One region of the Paenibacillus sp. FSL H7-0737 genome, then DNA from elsewhere that is predicted to be linked to it. Evidence: riboswitches for the same ligand, from Rfam matches in the RefSeq annotation. Region 1 holds a riboswitch; the other holds the start of a gene.

What was found. Region 1 has a riboswitch for cyclic di-GMP ahead of H70737_RS28790 (NPCBM/NEW2 domain-containing protein). Riboswitches for the same ligand answer to the same signal wherever they lie in the genome.
Region 2: another riboswitch for cyclic di-GMP. It lies ahead of H70737_RS30145 (bifunctional diguanylate cyclase/phosphodiesterase); the one in region 1 lies ahead of H70737_RS28790 (NPCBM/NEW2 domain-containing protein).

Annotation. Positions count from the first base shown of each region.
Region 1 is NZ_CP009279.1:6,597,273-6,605,698, forward strand. Features, by position in the region: gene H70737_RS28790 (NPCBM/NEW2 domain-containing protein) at 1-2,337, opposite strand, end outside; cyclic di-GMP riboswitch class I at 2,492-2,578, opposite strand; gene H70737_RS28795 (hypothetical protein) at 2,736-3,308, opposite strand; gene H70737_RS28800 (EAL domain-containing protein) at 3,418-4,407, opposite strand; gene H70737_RS28805 (Crp/Fnr family transcriptional regulator) at 4,457-5,140, opposite strand; gene H70737_RS28810 (leucine-rich repeat domain-containing protein) at 5,260-6,111, shown strand; gene H70737_RS28815 (sensor domain-containing diguanylate cyclase) at 6,127-7,116, opposite strand; gene H70737_RS28820 (alpha/beta fold hydrolase) at 7,157-7,951, opposite strand; gene H70737_RS28825 (SDR family oxidoreductase) at 8,072-8,426, opposite strand, start outside.
Region 2 is NZ_CP009279.1:1,192,388-1,200,813, reverse strand. Features, by position in the region: gene H70737_RS05190 (methyl-accepting chemotaxis protein) at 1-788, opposite strand, end outside; gene H70737_RS30145 (bifunctional diguanylate cyclase/phosphodiesterase) at 801-3,035, opposite strand; cyclic di-GMP riboswitch class I at 3,157-3,243, opposite strand; gene H70737_RS05180 (Zn-dependent hydrolase) at 3,476-4,717, opposite strand; gene H70737_RS05175 (alpha/beta hydrolase) at 4,839-5,711, shown strand; gene H70737_RS05170 (nucleoside deaminase) at 5,777-6,229, opposite strand; gene H70737_RS05165 (cytosine permease) at 6,244-7,698, opposite strand; gene arcC (carbamate kinase) at 7,722-8,426, opposite strand, start outside.

The sequences.
Region 1 (8,426 bases):
ACCCATCGCCAAGCGATGCCCTATTTCATGATTCAATCCCCATCCTGGATAGACTTTGTTAAAATCACCTAACATCGTCCCTACGGTCCCAATTTGTATCCCTGTATGATCTCCCGCTGCATACATCGCACCATAAGGCTGCATCAATCGGATGTTCTCACGAATTAGCTTCGCATCATGAATCACACTACTGCCATCCAAGCCATAGAAGTCAAAGATCGTCTTCATCCAAGTATCATAGCCGGTTACGGTACCCAGCGGATCATTTTCTTGCGTAATAAACTTGTTATAAGCTTCTGTCGCAGTTCCTGTGAAAATAACATGATCGCTGACCATTTCCACCACATCGATGAGCTCGCGATCTTGAACATTCGGATGCGCTGCCTTATCTTCATCTAATTTTTGTTTATAGGTGGTTAAGAAGGCTTTAAATTGTTCAGGATCTGTAGTCTTGGTCATCATAGGGATCTTGGTAAGCCCCTCGAACCGGATCATAGGTGCTTTACCTTGTTCCTCTGCTGTATATGGATTGACGATATACACTGTACCGCCTTTAGTCACTTCATGTGCATAATAACTATTCGTAGCAAATTCAGGAACGGTTATAATATTCTTACCTGGACGCAATTGCACACCTCTAGCCCAAACATTCCAAGCCGCCTCTTGTTGAGAAAAGACTAAAGAAGGTAGTTTATCGCTCGAAGCTGCGTCCACATAAACGTTGATTGTATCTCCAGGCATTGCAACGAGACCTGTAGGCTGGTTGTTCGTCCCGAAACCAATTCTCAGGTTTTCCTGCGCATGCTTTTTCATATCTCCACGTTGTTCCGCCTCAATGATGGTGCCTTCAGTTTGAACTTCACCATTCACTAGCTTCTTAGCTAAATCCAAAGAATCTTTCAGGATTGGATAGAGCGGATGTACTTTTGCCGCTTCTTCTAATTCGTTGATTGCTTCGACGCTATTATAAGCAGGAACAACCGCACTCATCGTGCCATCTGTGAAAATACCATTTACAGCTTCACTTACTTTATCCTCTGTATAAAATCTAAATTCAGCTGCAAAGGGTCTGTTGATATTGGCTTTTGTGAACTTGAATTTCAATCTTTTAAACTTTGTAGGTTCGAATTTAAACTCCAGAAAGTCATTCGTACTAGTCGCGGTTCCGCTAGATACGAGTTGGAAGGTCTCTCCCTTACTTGTTTCTGATGCATAAATTTCAAAAGCCTCTGGGAAGCCTTTGCGGTTATCTCTAGCCAGGAAAGCCACTCTATCTAGTATTTTCGCTTGCGCTAATTCAAACACGACTTCATTCGTGAAGCTGTCATCATTGTTTTTGTTCGTTTCCCAGTGTGTATTCGGCTGGTCATCGAGCATGTATTCCGGTTTCGTACCTGGATAGCTTCCACCGTTCACCGTTACTTTTGATACATTAGAGTTGGGCATTCTATAAGCTTCGCTATAGGCATTTTCGTATGCTGTACCATAGCCTTGTAGCTTCGAAACCTTAGCCGCTGTTGCCTCTATTTGATGATTCTCCAGAAGTACTTTTGCATTCTCTATATCTGCTTGAAACTGCACGTACAGTGGATGTGTCTGTACTTCTTGTTCTAAAGCCGTTAATTTCTCCACCGTATTAAATGCTGCGCTAACTTGACTCAAGGTATCATCTGTAAATAAATTTTTCATTTTAGCGGATACGGTATCTTCTTTGTAAAAAGAAAACTCAGCTGCACTCGCCCAATCTTGGTTAGCTTTTTTGAAGACAAATTTAAGTCTCTTGAAGGCTGTGGGTGCAAACTGAATCTCTACTACGTCACCTGCTCCGCCTTTATATTCTCCAGAGGATACTAGCGTATAATCGCCTGCATCCGTAGTTGAGCCATAAATATCAAATTCCTGAGCAAACCCCTTCCCCTTTGCACTGGATTGTCTTGCAGCGTATACGATTCTATTTAATTCAGTGGACTCATTGAAAACAAAGACAACCTCATTCGTGAACGTTGAACTGTTCGGTTTGCCCGTTTCCCAATGCGTACTCATATCGCCATCAATAGCCTTAGCTATAGGTGAACCTGAGTAGTTGCCACCGTTATTGGTAATGGATTTAATATTCGCAGGATTCATTCTAAAAACATCATTATAAGCGCCTAGGATAGCCTTGCCGTACAGATCAAACGGAATAACTGACGCATTGCTGAATAGGTCAGCCTTGCTTTGTACTACAGTGTTCACTACACTTACCTTGCTTACATCACTTGCTAAAGCATAACCTGCCTCACTCGAAAAACTGGCTAACATGGCTGCCGATGTAGCGATCGCAATCATTTTTTTCATCTTTTCTACCCCCCAGATGTAATATGAATCTCTTCCGTGCCTAAAAATAGGCACAAAAAAAACTACCCCAAAAGAGTAGCTTGATTGCGTATAAAGTCGCATAAAAACTAAGACTTAATTTTTATTAAACTTTAACAAAAAGCGTAATACACTCTTTGGCAGCTGGCTGACAATAGTTATGATAACCTTAGTCCCTATAGCTTTGCGTCCCTACATTTCCATAGGTTTGCCTATGAAGTTTCGAATACATTACAAAGAGTAACATAACGCTACATCTGATCGCATGATTAATTGGTATGAAATCCGAATAGGTAATTGCAATTACTTTTTCTATCGTGATAGATATTCTTTATCGAGTATCCCGGAAGAGAGAGGACACTTTAGGACTGGAGGTCTACTTAACTCCCCGCACCAAACAAACGCCGGAACCAATTCCACACATCGCCCGTGATGGGAATTAACCCGAAGCCATGCTCGCCAACTGCGATTAGACCATATGCCCATTGGCCAATAGCTACTGCTCCCCCAGCAATCCGTCCTATGGCTACCGCCCCAAATGCCGTATCACCTATGGCGACAGCCCCCAACGCTTTTTCGGCTATCGCGATCGCGCCTACAGCCACTCCTGCAATGGCAATCGCCCCAGCTGCGAAGCCAAGCCAGCTAATGGCTATCGCTCCAAGGGCTAACCACATTCCTAGTGATATTGCACCCACGGATAGAACCCCTACGCTTATCGCACCTATGGAAATCAAGCCTACAGCTACATCTCCAATAGCAATTAATCCAACAGCTGTCTTCACTTGTGGCTTGCTTCCGTGACCATACCCCTGACCTGAGTATCGACCCAAATTGCTGCGAATACTTACCACCGGAAATGATGGAGACGGCCATTGATAATCAATTTCTCGTCCACCTAACCCTCTAGAATCCGCCCAGTGTGTGATGTACTTATGCCATTTCATATCCATCCCGTCCCCCTTCTCAATTACCTTAATTATACAACCCCGGGGGTTGGCTGCACTCAGACTCTGACCTGAAATTCATCTCATCCTCTAGACGGAGTTATACTCATTAGTATCACTGTTTGGGAATAGGATCAGGCTTTCCAAATAAATATCCCTGAAACAACTGATAACCACTCTGCTTAAGCCATTCAAAGTCCTCTCTAAACTCCACACCTTCTGCTAAAGGAACAGATTGGATTTCTAAAGCTTTTTCTAAAAATTGTTTAGCTATTTTCTGTTTGTTCAGATCGCTGGACACACCCTGAACATATTTCATATCCAGCTTCATGTAATGGGGTTTAAGCTCCAATAACATCTCGATCGTGCTGAAGCCCTCGCCAACATCATCTAAAGCGTATTCAAATCCCCGATCCTTGTAATATGTCAAAATAGCTTTCAAATGAGCGAGATCATCCACTTTCTCCGTCTCAACAACTTCAAAAACAAAAAGAGAGGGATCGACGCCTAATTGATTGGCCAGTTCAACGGTTGATCTTAAGCAGAACTCTGGAGCGTAGATCGACGTTGGGATAAAATTAATAAACGTTTTTTTATTTAAGGGTGCAGCATATTTTACAGCAGTCATTCTACATAACCGGTCTAAAGCATATAAACGCCCACGATTCCGTGCCGCCGCAAAAATCTCATTAGGATAGATAAGGGACCCATCTTCTTTTTTAAATCTGGATAGGAGCTCGTATGCAAAAATCTCTTCCCGTACGTTCACAATCGGTTGGAAGTGACAAGTAACTAAGCCCTTAGTTATAACCTCATCAATCCACTCCATATCAAGTACAGTAGGTAATTCGGATAGAGGTCTCCATGTTTGGTCATCTATACGGAATTCAAACTGCTCCGACTCCATATGGTCATTACAGAAATCTAGAAAATCCCGCACCCCAGCCTCCTTAATCGTAATCACATTTTCTTCTACCTTATGTATCGAATTACTTCTACTCAAGTGATGAATAACCTCAGGTAAAATCCTTAGATTAAGCTCACCATGAGCCTTGATTTCAAAATTCAGCTCTCTTACTACACAATGATTACATGCCACATTCATAACCCCTTTAATAATCAATTCTCTGAAAAAGATCCCGGAACTGCTCTTCTCAATCGAAATCCGTATACTCTAGTAAATACGTCGGGTCTAACACGGTGATCTGCTGATGTTGAATATCAATAATCTTTTGCTCTTGCAGGTCTTTAAGCACAAGGGTAGCCGTCTCCCTTAGCGTTCCGATCATATCCGCGAACTGCTGATGGGTCAATCGAAGATCAATCCTCTGTTTGCCTTGCTCCTCGACTGCAAATCTTTGGTATAGTCTTCTCAGCGTAAAGATCGCACGCGCTCTCGCATCATGAAATTTCATTTCATGTAATAACCGATTCGATAAAAATAAACGGTCCATTTGCAGCAGCATCAATTGTTCCTTAATCAACGGGTAATCGGCAAGCATCTGCTCAAAAGGCTCACGTTTAATCACAAATAATACAGTATCATTCATAGCCACCGCAGACAGCACTCTTATATTGGAGGGATGGATCACTTCCAGATCGCCAAATAAATCGCCTTTTCCAAAAAGATCTACGGTATGCTCTTTCCCCTTCGTAGTAGCGTACACCCTAATAATTCCCGAATAGATAACATAGGCGTGATCTCCCGGATCTGATTCTGCAAACACCAGAGTCCCTTTGGAATAGGCCCTATAAGTGAACAGTCTTGAGACCGCCTCGATCTCCTCCGAGGGTAAACCCTGAAAAAAGCGAATGCCAGTCCAAAAAGAAGCTTCCATCTCATTATTCCTTTCTAACACATTCCATAGTTTTGTATGCCAACATACTGATAATAAATCATCATCCTGTTATATTCTATCGTAACGATGCCAAAACCAATAACAAAGGAGAACCTTCCATGAGATATAATTTTGACGGAAAAGGACTTACAGAAACGCCAGAGATCGTGTTTGAGAGCAATCCTCTACTAGAACTGAGCATGTACAACAACCATCTTAAAGAAATCCCTGACCATCTCTTCCTCCATGACGAATTAGAGGTACTTAATTATGCGGGTAATGAAATCGAACAGTTATCCGAGAACATCGGTCGCTTAGTTCACCTAAGAATGTTGGATTTAGGCCATAATCGACTGAAGGTATTGCCGGAGACAATTGGCGGACTGCAGGGGTTAGATTCTTTTCTATACCTAAGTAATAATCAGTTCGAACAGCTGCCGGAGCAGCTTTGTAATCTCCAGAAACTCAAGTATCTGAACGTAACAGATAATCATCTCAAGCAATTGCCTACCCGTATAGGCGAAATGAGCAGTCTAATTGAACTGCGGCTTTATTATAATCAGCTAGAACGTCTACCTGATTCGATCACACAAATTAAAGGGTTAAGAGAGATTCATCTTTATGGTAATCAACTGGTCGTATTGCCAGAGCATTTGGGTGCTTTAGAAGAACTGCGGATACTCGATATGAGTGATAATCGAATCACTGAACTGCCCTCATCCATCGGTAAACTAAGCAAGTTAAGAAGACTTAACCTTCGAAAAAATAAACTGAATAAGCTGCCTGAGGAAATAGGTCAATTAAGCAGCCTTGTTGAGCTTGATTTAAGAGATAATAACCTGCAAGAAATCCCGAATTCCCTTTTACAGCTTGAACGATTAGAGAAACTGGATCTAAGATGGAATCACAGCTTGAAGGGAACGGATATTTTAGAGCAATTAGAGCAAAGAGGATGTATCGTATATAAATAACAAAAAAGCCCCCTGTTAAAGAAGCTTTTCATTCAAATCTATGCTATGCGTGACGCGGTTTCTCCCCTGTTCTTTAGAGGCATAGAGCGCTTGATCAGCTTTTTGCAGAAGGGTGGTTTCTGAATCAGCTGGAATAAATGTAGCTATACCAATACTCACCGTAATCCGGCCCATTTCCCAAGTTGAATACGCGATAGATTGCCGTAAATTCTCAGCTATAGTCTTTGACTCCGAGATGTCTGTATTTGGTAAAAGAAGTATGAATTCCTCACCGCCATATCTAACCGCCATATCCTCTTTACGAGATTGCAGTTTCAAGATACTCGCCATTTTCTCCAGTACATAGTCACCTGTCTGATGCCCATAGGTGTCGTTCACTTTTTTAAAATGATCAATATCTATAATACACAGCGAAAATGCTGCTTCAGCTTGGGCATACCCTGCAATCTGCTCTTCCAGCTTCTCTTGAAGAAACCTTCTATTCTTCAGCCCAGTCAGCTTATCTGTATTAGATAATTCTACTAAAACGGCATTCATCTCCAGCAATTCAGCTTGCTTTTGCTCGATTTCCAGGTGAATTTGTTTGAGCTTTGCCAGCGCCTGATCTTTTTCCCAATAAGCCTCTTCTATTTGCTTCTTCGCAGATCGTAACTCTAGCTCATAATCAATACGTTTGCCCATCTGTACCAGAATACAATCAATGACCTCTACACCTTCACACTCAAGGCGTCTGCCATTTAACAAGTAAGGGACGGCTTGTCCCTTGCTGTCCTTCAAATTGATAAATAACTCTTCCACCTGTCCATTCAGATTGATAAAAGGATAGAAGTATGAATGAAAAATAAGCTTGTTTGCCGTAGACATGATAGATTCAAAATGCTTATGCACCAAATCAACCTGCTTATATCCCATACGGTCCAAGAACGTCTGATTTACATCCTTGATTATTCCTTCATGGGTAATAGAAACATAGCCACAAGGCGCATATCTTAATCGGTCATCCATGATCTAAATATCCTTTCAACACAGCATAATCTCATCTAGCTTACGTAAGATATTCATTAATTAAAGTGATGGTCTCCTCAGGATGGCTTATATGCGGGTAATGCCCTTTAGCCTCCATTAACCGGAAGGTGCTATTATTCAAGTGTTTATGTAGATATTCTCCAGCCGCTATAGGTACGATACTGTCATCCGAGCATTGTAGAATAAGTGTAGGGATTGTAGCCTTAGGTAGATCTTCCCTATGATCTGAAAAGAACGTAACTTCTGCAAATTCCCTTGCAATAACAGGATCTGCCGAGATAAAGCTGCGCTCCAGCTCTTTCGTTAACATCGGGTCAGGGTTGTTCATAGCAAGAGGTGCCATAAAGCTAGCCCAGCCAGCAAAATTCATCTCCATCATCTCCAGAAGCTCAGTAATATCGCTCTTCTCGAAGCCTCCGAAATAAGTATCCCCCTCATTTAAATAACATGAAGAAGGACCAATCATAATCATTTTATCAAAATAATCCGGCCGCTCAATCGAAGCAAGCATCCCGATCATAGAGCTAATCGAATGACCTATAAAAATAATATCTTTGAGTTCCAACGTTTCGATGACATCCAATACATCCTGTACATAGCCGTGGAGCGTATGATACTTATCTGTTGTATATGCACTTAAATCTGAGTTACCTGAACCTACATAATCAAATAGAACGATTCGATATTTTTTCTCAAAAGAAGGCGTAATAAACTGCCACATGCTCTGGTCACACCCAAATCCATGTGCAAAAAGGATGGTTCTTTCTCCTTCTCCAATCACTTTCACATGATTCCGCGCCCTAACATCGTTCATTTCATATAACTCCCTCTATAGTTAGCATTCTCTCTATTTTGAAGGGTTAACCTGGAAATATCAAGAGCATAAAAAACTCCGCTAGAGTAATCTCTAGCGGAGTTTTTATGATATCTAATTTTAGAATGCTGAAGTCCATCCCGCATCGGCAGCGAGGACTGCTCCGTTTACAAAACTGGAGTCATCTGAAGCCAGGAATAACGCAACTTGTGCGATTTCTTCAGGTGAACCTACACGAGGAATTACAGCCTGTGTTAGTTGAGTGCGGCTCATGCCGAACTCATTAATATTTTTCATAGAAGCACTAATGTTAGTGGCAGTAGCTCCTGGTGCGATGGCATTACAACGAATGCCTTTGTTGGCATACATAAAAGCTGTATTTTTCGTCAAGCCTACTACTGCATGTTTGGAGGCAGTATAAGTTGCTCCAGCATGAGCACCACTTACGCCACCAGTAGAAGCGGTATTCACAATA
Region 2 (8,426 bases), 1.4 Mb from region 1:
ATGGTTTGTACTTGCTCTGCCGAATGATTAAGCGACTTCACGATTCGACCAAATTCATCTTCAGCATCAAACTTAGCTCTTTGAGTCAGATCTCCTCGACCAAACGCCTCTGAAAAGTTCAGGATAATGGTTACTGCTCGTGAGAAATATCTTCTCAAGGACAAATATGAACCGATTGAAATCAGGATAACGAGAAAAGCAACAATGATATTGACCGTAAGTCCTTTTTGAAATAGCTTCTTATTCTGAACATCTGCATATTGGGCACTTCCTAAGTTCATTTCAACTAATTTTCCAAGGTCTTCATTTCGTTTCATATTTAACGCTTCAAGATCAGAGATGATATCTTCAGCAGGATCATATGTAGGGGTATTTAGCATCTTCTCAAACATCGGAAGCTGAATTTGCCGATACTGTTTCGTTAATGATAAAACTTCAGCATAAATCTCCTTTTCGTTTGGGAGGGAACGTGTTTCTTCATACTTATTCAAGATTCCATTGTTTTCAGCTTGAAGCTCAACAACTTTCTGATAACTCTCTTGAAGTTCGCTTGGATCATGACTAGCGATCATCTTATTCGTTAAGGTTACTATTTCATGATTATTAGATTCGAATTTCCCAAGTGCATAAACTGACGTAAGATCGTTCTTATACATACTTCTAGAGTTCGCATACATATTGCTGAAATACACACTACCAACGATCGCAATGATCAGAGCACCTAACAGTAATATTGAATTTGTAACAGTAATTTTGCCTACGATAGTCCAATTTCTCATCTTCCTCATGCTTTGCACTCCCTATGTACTTTTAATTAAGCTTTCATATTCTGCTACTGGCATTGGTTTCGCGAAATAATAACCTTGAGCGATTTCACAATCTATTTGTTTCAAAAAATCAATTTGCGCCTCTGTCTCAACTCCCTCTGCCACAACTTTCATATTTAAATCCCTAGCTAGCTTGACCATACTGGCAATTACTATCTTCCCTGTCTCATCATTTGACTTACTCATCAGAAAAGCCCTGTCTAACTTAATGACATCAGCAGGGAAATATTGCAATACATTTAAGGAACTATAACCTGTCCCAAAATCATCGATAGCTATGGAAAATCCTTTACGTTTCAACTCCAACAAAATATCTCTAACAAACTCTAAATTTTGGAATACAATAGACTCGGTTAGCTCTAACTCTATCAATCTAGCAGGTACCTGGTACCTGTTAATAATATTCGTCAAATGGAGCAGGAAATCATTATGGTATAGGGTTATAAGCGATATATTCACTGAAATCGGAAGTGGCTGGATTCCTTCCTGGATCCATTTACTCAACATGATACATACTGATTTAAACACCATTAAATCTAATTTCACAATAAAGCGATTCCTCTCAAATATGGGGATAAATACTGCAGGAGATATAAGTCCCTTCTGAGGATCATTCCATCGAACCAATGCCTCAGCGCCATGAAAACTGTTCACTCGCAGATCCATTTTCGGTTGTAAATATACTATAAATTCACCATTTGTCATGGCAGCATCCATCTTTCTTACGATGTCTTGCTCTTCGTGTATCTGCAATAGCAATTGTTCGTCAAAGAAAGTGCATGAACTCTTGTATCCACCTTTAATGGACTTACAAGCGATTCCTGCTCGGTCAATACATGTGAGGATATCGCTCTGACGATCATCTATACAGTAAATTCCACAATTAATCACTAGCCTAAAACCTTCTTCATTTCCAAACGTATAGTCGCTCATTTGTTCAGTAAGTACTTGTATACGGATGAATAATTCCGCCTTATTGTCATACGAAGTGAAAAGAATAAAACGATCACCCCCTAAGCGTCCAATGACATCCTCGTCTAATGTGTTTGCTGTTAAGCTATTAGCCACTTGAATCAAAATGCTATTTCCTTCATGAAAACCGACAATTTCATTTATGTATTTAAATTGTTCAATATCAAATTGCAACACAGCAAACTTTGTATTCTGTTTCTCTTTAAGTAAATACTGAGCATCTATAACAAATTTATTCGTTCTAGGAAGATGTGTTAACTCATCCTCAAAGGCAATCCTCTCCATCTGTTTCCTAATTTTGCTCTTATTTAATAGAATGTTAACAAATATGATCAATAATAAGACAAACATGATTACACATAATAGAAAAGTCGCCTGACTCATTTGAGACGCTTTGGCCATGATCAAATCTTTCGGTATCACGGAGAGAATATACCAGTCCTCAACCCCCTGGATGCCAGAATAACCTACCATTTTGCTATCTCCGTTAATCCAAAATATTCCTACTCCAGATTTTTTTGCGGTTATGTTCTCTTTAAAGATTTGCAGTTGTTTCTTATTTCTAGAATCAATACTTATACTTTCGAATATGTTATCAATTGTCTTATCCTCTTCAAGATTCTTCGATTTGATAATGACTTGTCCCTTTTGATCAATGATTTGAGAATAACCATGACCTTTAAAGAAGGAAACTGCAAGAGCATCATAAAGATCTTGTGTATATTTGCTGGCAGATAAAGCACCCTTCACTTCACCTTTAAACTTAAGTGGACTATTGATCGTGATAATTTCTTTATTGGAGATCTTATCTAAGAATGGATCAGAAATACTGCTAATACCCTGCAGAGCCTTTTGGAACCCTACTTCATCTGATACATCAAACATTGTCCCATCTGATGCGTAAGCTTTACCATCTGGGCTGTTGATGCTAATTCGAATAAAATTATATTTTTTATCAAAGTGATGCAGATATTTTTTGGTCTTATCCCAATCCATATAATTGATTTCCGAAATAGAATCAGCAATTCCATCTAATGAATCTAATCCACCCTGTATCATATTTCCAATCGATCTACTCGCATGTATCGTAGCTTCTGATGTAGCAGCAACCGCTTCTTGCTCATAAGAGTTAGCAGTCCATTTTATGAAATAGTAAGAGCACCCCCAAAATATCAACGTTGCCATTATGACGAGGCCTATCATTCTCCATACTCTCAGTGGTTGTGTCTGATCCATGTACTATCATCCTTTTTCCGATTTATTACGTTTTTTTATTAGAAAACGAGCAAAAAAAAGCCGCTATCAGAATGATAACGGCTGCAAATGCGTCAAAAAATAAGAGCATGAAACTCCCACTACATGCAACCGGCTGTCATATCTATAAATAGATTTAGACCCTATGGCTTTGTGTCCCTATTTTTCAATAGGTTTACCAATATTCTGTTTTACTATTTTTAGTCCTAAATACTCTATTAAAAATAGGCTACCACCAAAAGACCTATCTCCGCTGTGATTTAATTTTTTTGAATGGGAATTTTTTCACAAACGTCAATGTTAACTTTAATATAATATTTATTAATGTAAAGCAACAATTCTGCGAACAATTATATAATTAGATACTAAAGCCCAATGTAACATTTATATATGTCACATTGGGACTTACTTCTCAACACGAATTATGTTTGTCTTACAAACGCATAACGAACAACAGCTTCTTCTAAAATATCAATCCCCATAATGATATCATCTAAATCCGTATACTCATTGGGATGATGACTAAGTCCATCTACAGAAGGAACAAAGATAAGCCCTACTGGGCAAAGTTTGTTCATGTTCATGGCATCATGCCCTGCACCACTGATCATCCGTTGACTCGATATCCCTTTCTCTTCACAAATCGATTCTAGAACCTGACTGATCTCATCAGATAATAGGACGGGTTCCTCCGAAATAATTTCCGTACTCTCAATTACAAGTTGTCTATTTTCTTGTACTAAGGATATTGTTTGATACAAATGGTCTAACACACGTTGCCTGGATGCCACTGAAGTAGATCTGATATCAATTTTAATTTCCACTTCTCCCGGAACCACGTTCATAGCGCCATTCAAGATATCTATCACCCCTAGCGTCGCAACCGTTCCAAATTCTTGTTCGAGTTTGGCTGCTTTCTCAAGCTCAAGTGCTATTTCTGAGGCACCCAGAAAAGCATCTTTTCTCATATTCATAGGTGTCGTTCCAGAGTGGGATGCCTTCCCTGATATTTGAATATGAAGCCTCACGGGTGCAGCAATTCCAGTCACAATTCCAATTCTTTTATTATTGTTTATTAAGACAGGACCTTGCTCAATATGTAATTCAAAAAACGCTTTTAATTCTTCATTCTCTCTACTCGCCTGATCAATACTGTTATAATCCAGTGCACATAGCGAAAATGCCTTTTCCATGGTAATACCGTCTTTGTCCTTCAAAGATCTATATTTCTCCTTCTGAAATAACCCTGACATTACTTTGCTGCCTACTGTTGAAATCCCAAAACGCGAGGATTCTTCACAGGCAAATGAGATGATTTCGATCGGATGATCCGTTTCAATCCCTTTTTCGTTTAGACGTTTGATCACTTCCAAAGCAGCCGTTACACCTACTACCCCATCGTACTTCCCACCTTGGTATACCGTATCCAAGTGAGAGCCCATTACAACGGGTGGGAGCCCTTCTATCTTCCCATTCCTTCTAGCGATCACATTTCCGCAATGATCCATCCGAATATCTAAATTTTCAGCCTTACACATCCGCATAAAAGCACTCGTACATGTCTGCTCTTCATTTGTATAGGCAATTCTAGTGATGCCCTTCTCACCCGAGTTATATTGATTAATATTATCAAATAAAGCCTGATATCTTCTCTTTCTATCCATGCTAATATCTCCAATCCTGGGTATTCATGATTATGGTTTCATCAAAATTCGTGAATGATATACAATAGAGGTAGTGCTAGTCTTTAAAAATTACTTACTTGATGAGGTGTAATGGATAGCTATGAAGAAGACCATTATTTTTAAAGAAAATGACTCATTTACAATTAAAGCTGATTTTTATGAAACAAAACGTCCCCAAGCCCCTGCTATTGTGTACATTCACGGAGGCGGCCTACTTTGGGGTGATCGAGAAGATCTATCCGAGGAAATGATACAACTTTACACTAATAATGGCTTTGCGCTATTTTCGATTGACTATAGATTAGCCCCTAGGTCAACCCTATCTGACATCCTTGAAGATGTCCAAGATAGCCTTCTTTGGTTAGAAAAGGAAGGACCAAAACAATTCTCCATTGACCCCTCGAGGATCGCTGTAGTGGGAAGCTCAGCAGGTGGTTTCCTTGCACTAAGCACAGGAATGTTTACCCATAAGCCACGTGCGATTGTCTCCTTCTATGGATATGGCGATATTAGCGCTCCATGGGCACTCGAACCTAGTAGATTCTATTGTGAAAAGGATATCGTCTCCATGGAGATTGCAAAAGGTACAGTGTCCGATCAAATCATTACGAGCGCAAGCGTTGACGAGCGTTTTCTTCTCTATTTATATGCAAGACAATCCGGTCGTTGGATCGAAGAAGTGACGGGCTTGAATCCTTCTCTACATAAGGAAGAAATCCTCAAATTCTGTCCTATTCATCATGTAACTAAGGAATTCCCCCCTACATTGTTACTGCACGGAACGAACGATGTAGATGTGCCGTATGAACAATCGGTATTCATGAGAGCTGCGCTAGTGAAAGAAGGAGTACCGGCAAAGCTTATTACTATTCCAAACGGAGAGCATGTATTTGAAAAAGATTTCGATAACCCTGTTGTGCAAAAAGCTCTTCATCAGGTGATTGATTTCCTTCAGCTTCATCTTGCTGAGTAGGTCTGTAGAAGAACAGGAAAATCCGGCACTAAAATAGTGCCGGAAAATATAGGAGACCGCATGAATTATTTCTTGTTTAATTCGTGGAAATGCGTCCATAAATGATCGCAATCTTCTCTAGCTTCCACTTTAATCATATTAACAACACTCTCATCATGACCCACAAAATATTCGCGAAGGTGAATGTCAGAGAAGCCATGCTCTTTCGCATCATCTCTTGTGCTGCAATAATGAACTTCCTTAACACCTGACCAAATAATAGCGCCCATACACATCGGACACGGTTCACAGGTGGCATAAATTACACAATCCGATAAGTCCATCGTGTCTAGCTTTTTGCAAGCTTCTCGGATAGCTACCATTTCCGCATGTGCGGAAGGATCCGTGTCTCTCATCATTGTATTGCTAACCGCTGCAATTACCTCATCGCCTCGGACAATCGTTGCACCAAACGGGCCCCCAAATTTCTTGTTCATACCCTCAATCGTTGCGTCTACAGCCAATTTCATGTAATCCATTTCAAATTCCTCCTCTAGTTTAATTGGGATGATTTTAGTGTTTTGCTAAAGATGGTGTATAGAACAAACGAAACAATTAAGCCACTAAAGAAAGCAAAATCATTCATTCTAACTAGGAAGGGGATACCCTTAAGAAATGCACCTGACATAGGAAGGATGAAGCTGACTGCTAGAACAGCCATCGCAACAGGATTGTAACCATTCTTATATTCACCATTGCTACCTGCTGGGACATAGATATTATCAAGATTTAATACTCTTTTCCGATGAATAAAGAAGCTTGAAAGCATAATACCCGCAATTGGACCAAAGATGGACCCAATAAAGCTATAAAAGTAGAATAAAGTCGTTGTACTTTCTACCAGCTTCCATGGCAAAATCAAAGTTCCAACAACGGCTGTTAAGACACCTGCAGTTTTTACAGTGAATTTTTTCGGGAAAAGAGATGACATTTGCAAGCCAGCTGGCAATAGGTTTGCAAACACTACGAAGGCGATTGCTCCTACGTTTAGCGCTAGAATCAATACAACAACAGCGAAAGTGTTTTCAATTTTATCAATGGCATGAACGATATTGAAAATCGGCTCACCAAACGCAATTTCAGTACCCGCGATTAAAGCCACACAAGTGATGGCAAAAAGAATATAAGATAAGATAAACCCTACTGGCAACCCAATCATAGCCGCTTTTGGTGATTTCGCACGATGTGTGAAGTCCGACATATTCACAACAGGACCCGCCCAGTTAGATACCAATGCACTCACGCAAGCAATAAAGACTAATGGACTTGAGCTTGGGTTCGCTGGTACATACTCTAAAATCGGTCCAAACCCTCCAGCAATCTTGATCGCCCAAACAGCAGCACCAATAATAAACACATACACTACTGGGGAAGACCAGTTACCGAACTTACCTAATGTTTTCATTCCACCTAAGAACAACAGAACCGTTGCTGTCCAAAGAATCGCATAGGAGATCATTGTCGGGAATGCTAACCCGAAGAGTGTGAAGCCACCGCCTAAATCCATATAATTCGGAATAAATCTAGCAAATATAACATTTAATGATTCTGCACCAACAACGGTAGTGGTTCCAAAGAATACTAATCCGGCAACAAGTCCTCGTATCAATGCCGGTATAATTGCTCCTTTTACCCCAAATGAATCACGAAGCAACATCGCGAATGGCAGCCCATATTTGGAGGCAGAATATCCGTTTAAAGCATAAAATGCGGAGACAATAATGGCCGAGAGCATAACGGCAAAGAGTACCTGTGTTGTATCCAACCCTAAGACGAAGAAACCTGCGACTGTCATATACGACATAATATTATGAACAGCACCCATCCAAAGGGTTATATAGTTGGACATTCCCCAGTCTCTTTGCTCAGGCTTCTTGGGCAGTAATTCCTCACCGTAACCGTATGATTTGTACCTATCATAATTTTGTTCCAATTTTGCTTGATCCATATCTACACTTCCCCTCGCTTAAATTACTTCACGATATGAGTGCCTGCCTGTTCATTGATCGCATCTTTTAAGCTTTCCGGATTCGTAATAATAACTCGCGTTCCGCTGTTCTCTAAGAAGCTTAAACTCGCCTCGATTTTAGGCAGCATACTTCCTGCTGGGAAGTGATTTTCTAGTACATATTGTTTAGTCTCATCAACCGTCATTTTGGAAAGCTCTTTTTGATTCGGCTTACCATAGTTGATGCATACTCTAGACACTCCCGTTGTAATAATTAAGGTCTCCGCATGAATCTGTTCTGCTAAAAGACTCGTAGCAAAATCCTTATCGATGACTGCATCAACACCTTTGTACGTGTTATCATCAGACTTCACGACTGCGATACCTCCACCGCCTGCAGCGACAACGACAAAGCCCCCATCGATTAATGATTTAATCGCGTCTTTCTCCACAATATCTATAGGTCTTGGGGATGGAACTACTCTACGGTATCCTCTGCCAGAGTCTTCTACAAAGCTCCATTCCGGATGTTCTCTTTTCATTTCTTCCGCTTGCTCTTTGGAAAAGAAGGATCCTACTGGTTTCGTCGGATTCTTGAAATTAGGGTCTTCTGAGCTTACTTCGACTTGTGTAATCACCGTAGCCACATTCTTGTGGATCCCTCTAACTGCAAATTCGTTAATTAAAGCTTGTTGAATTAAATAACCGATTCCACCTTGTGTATCGGC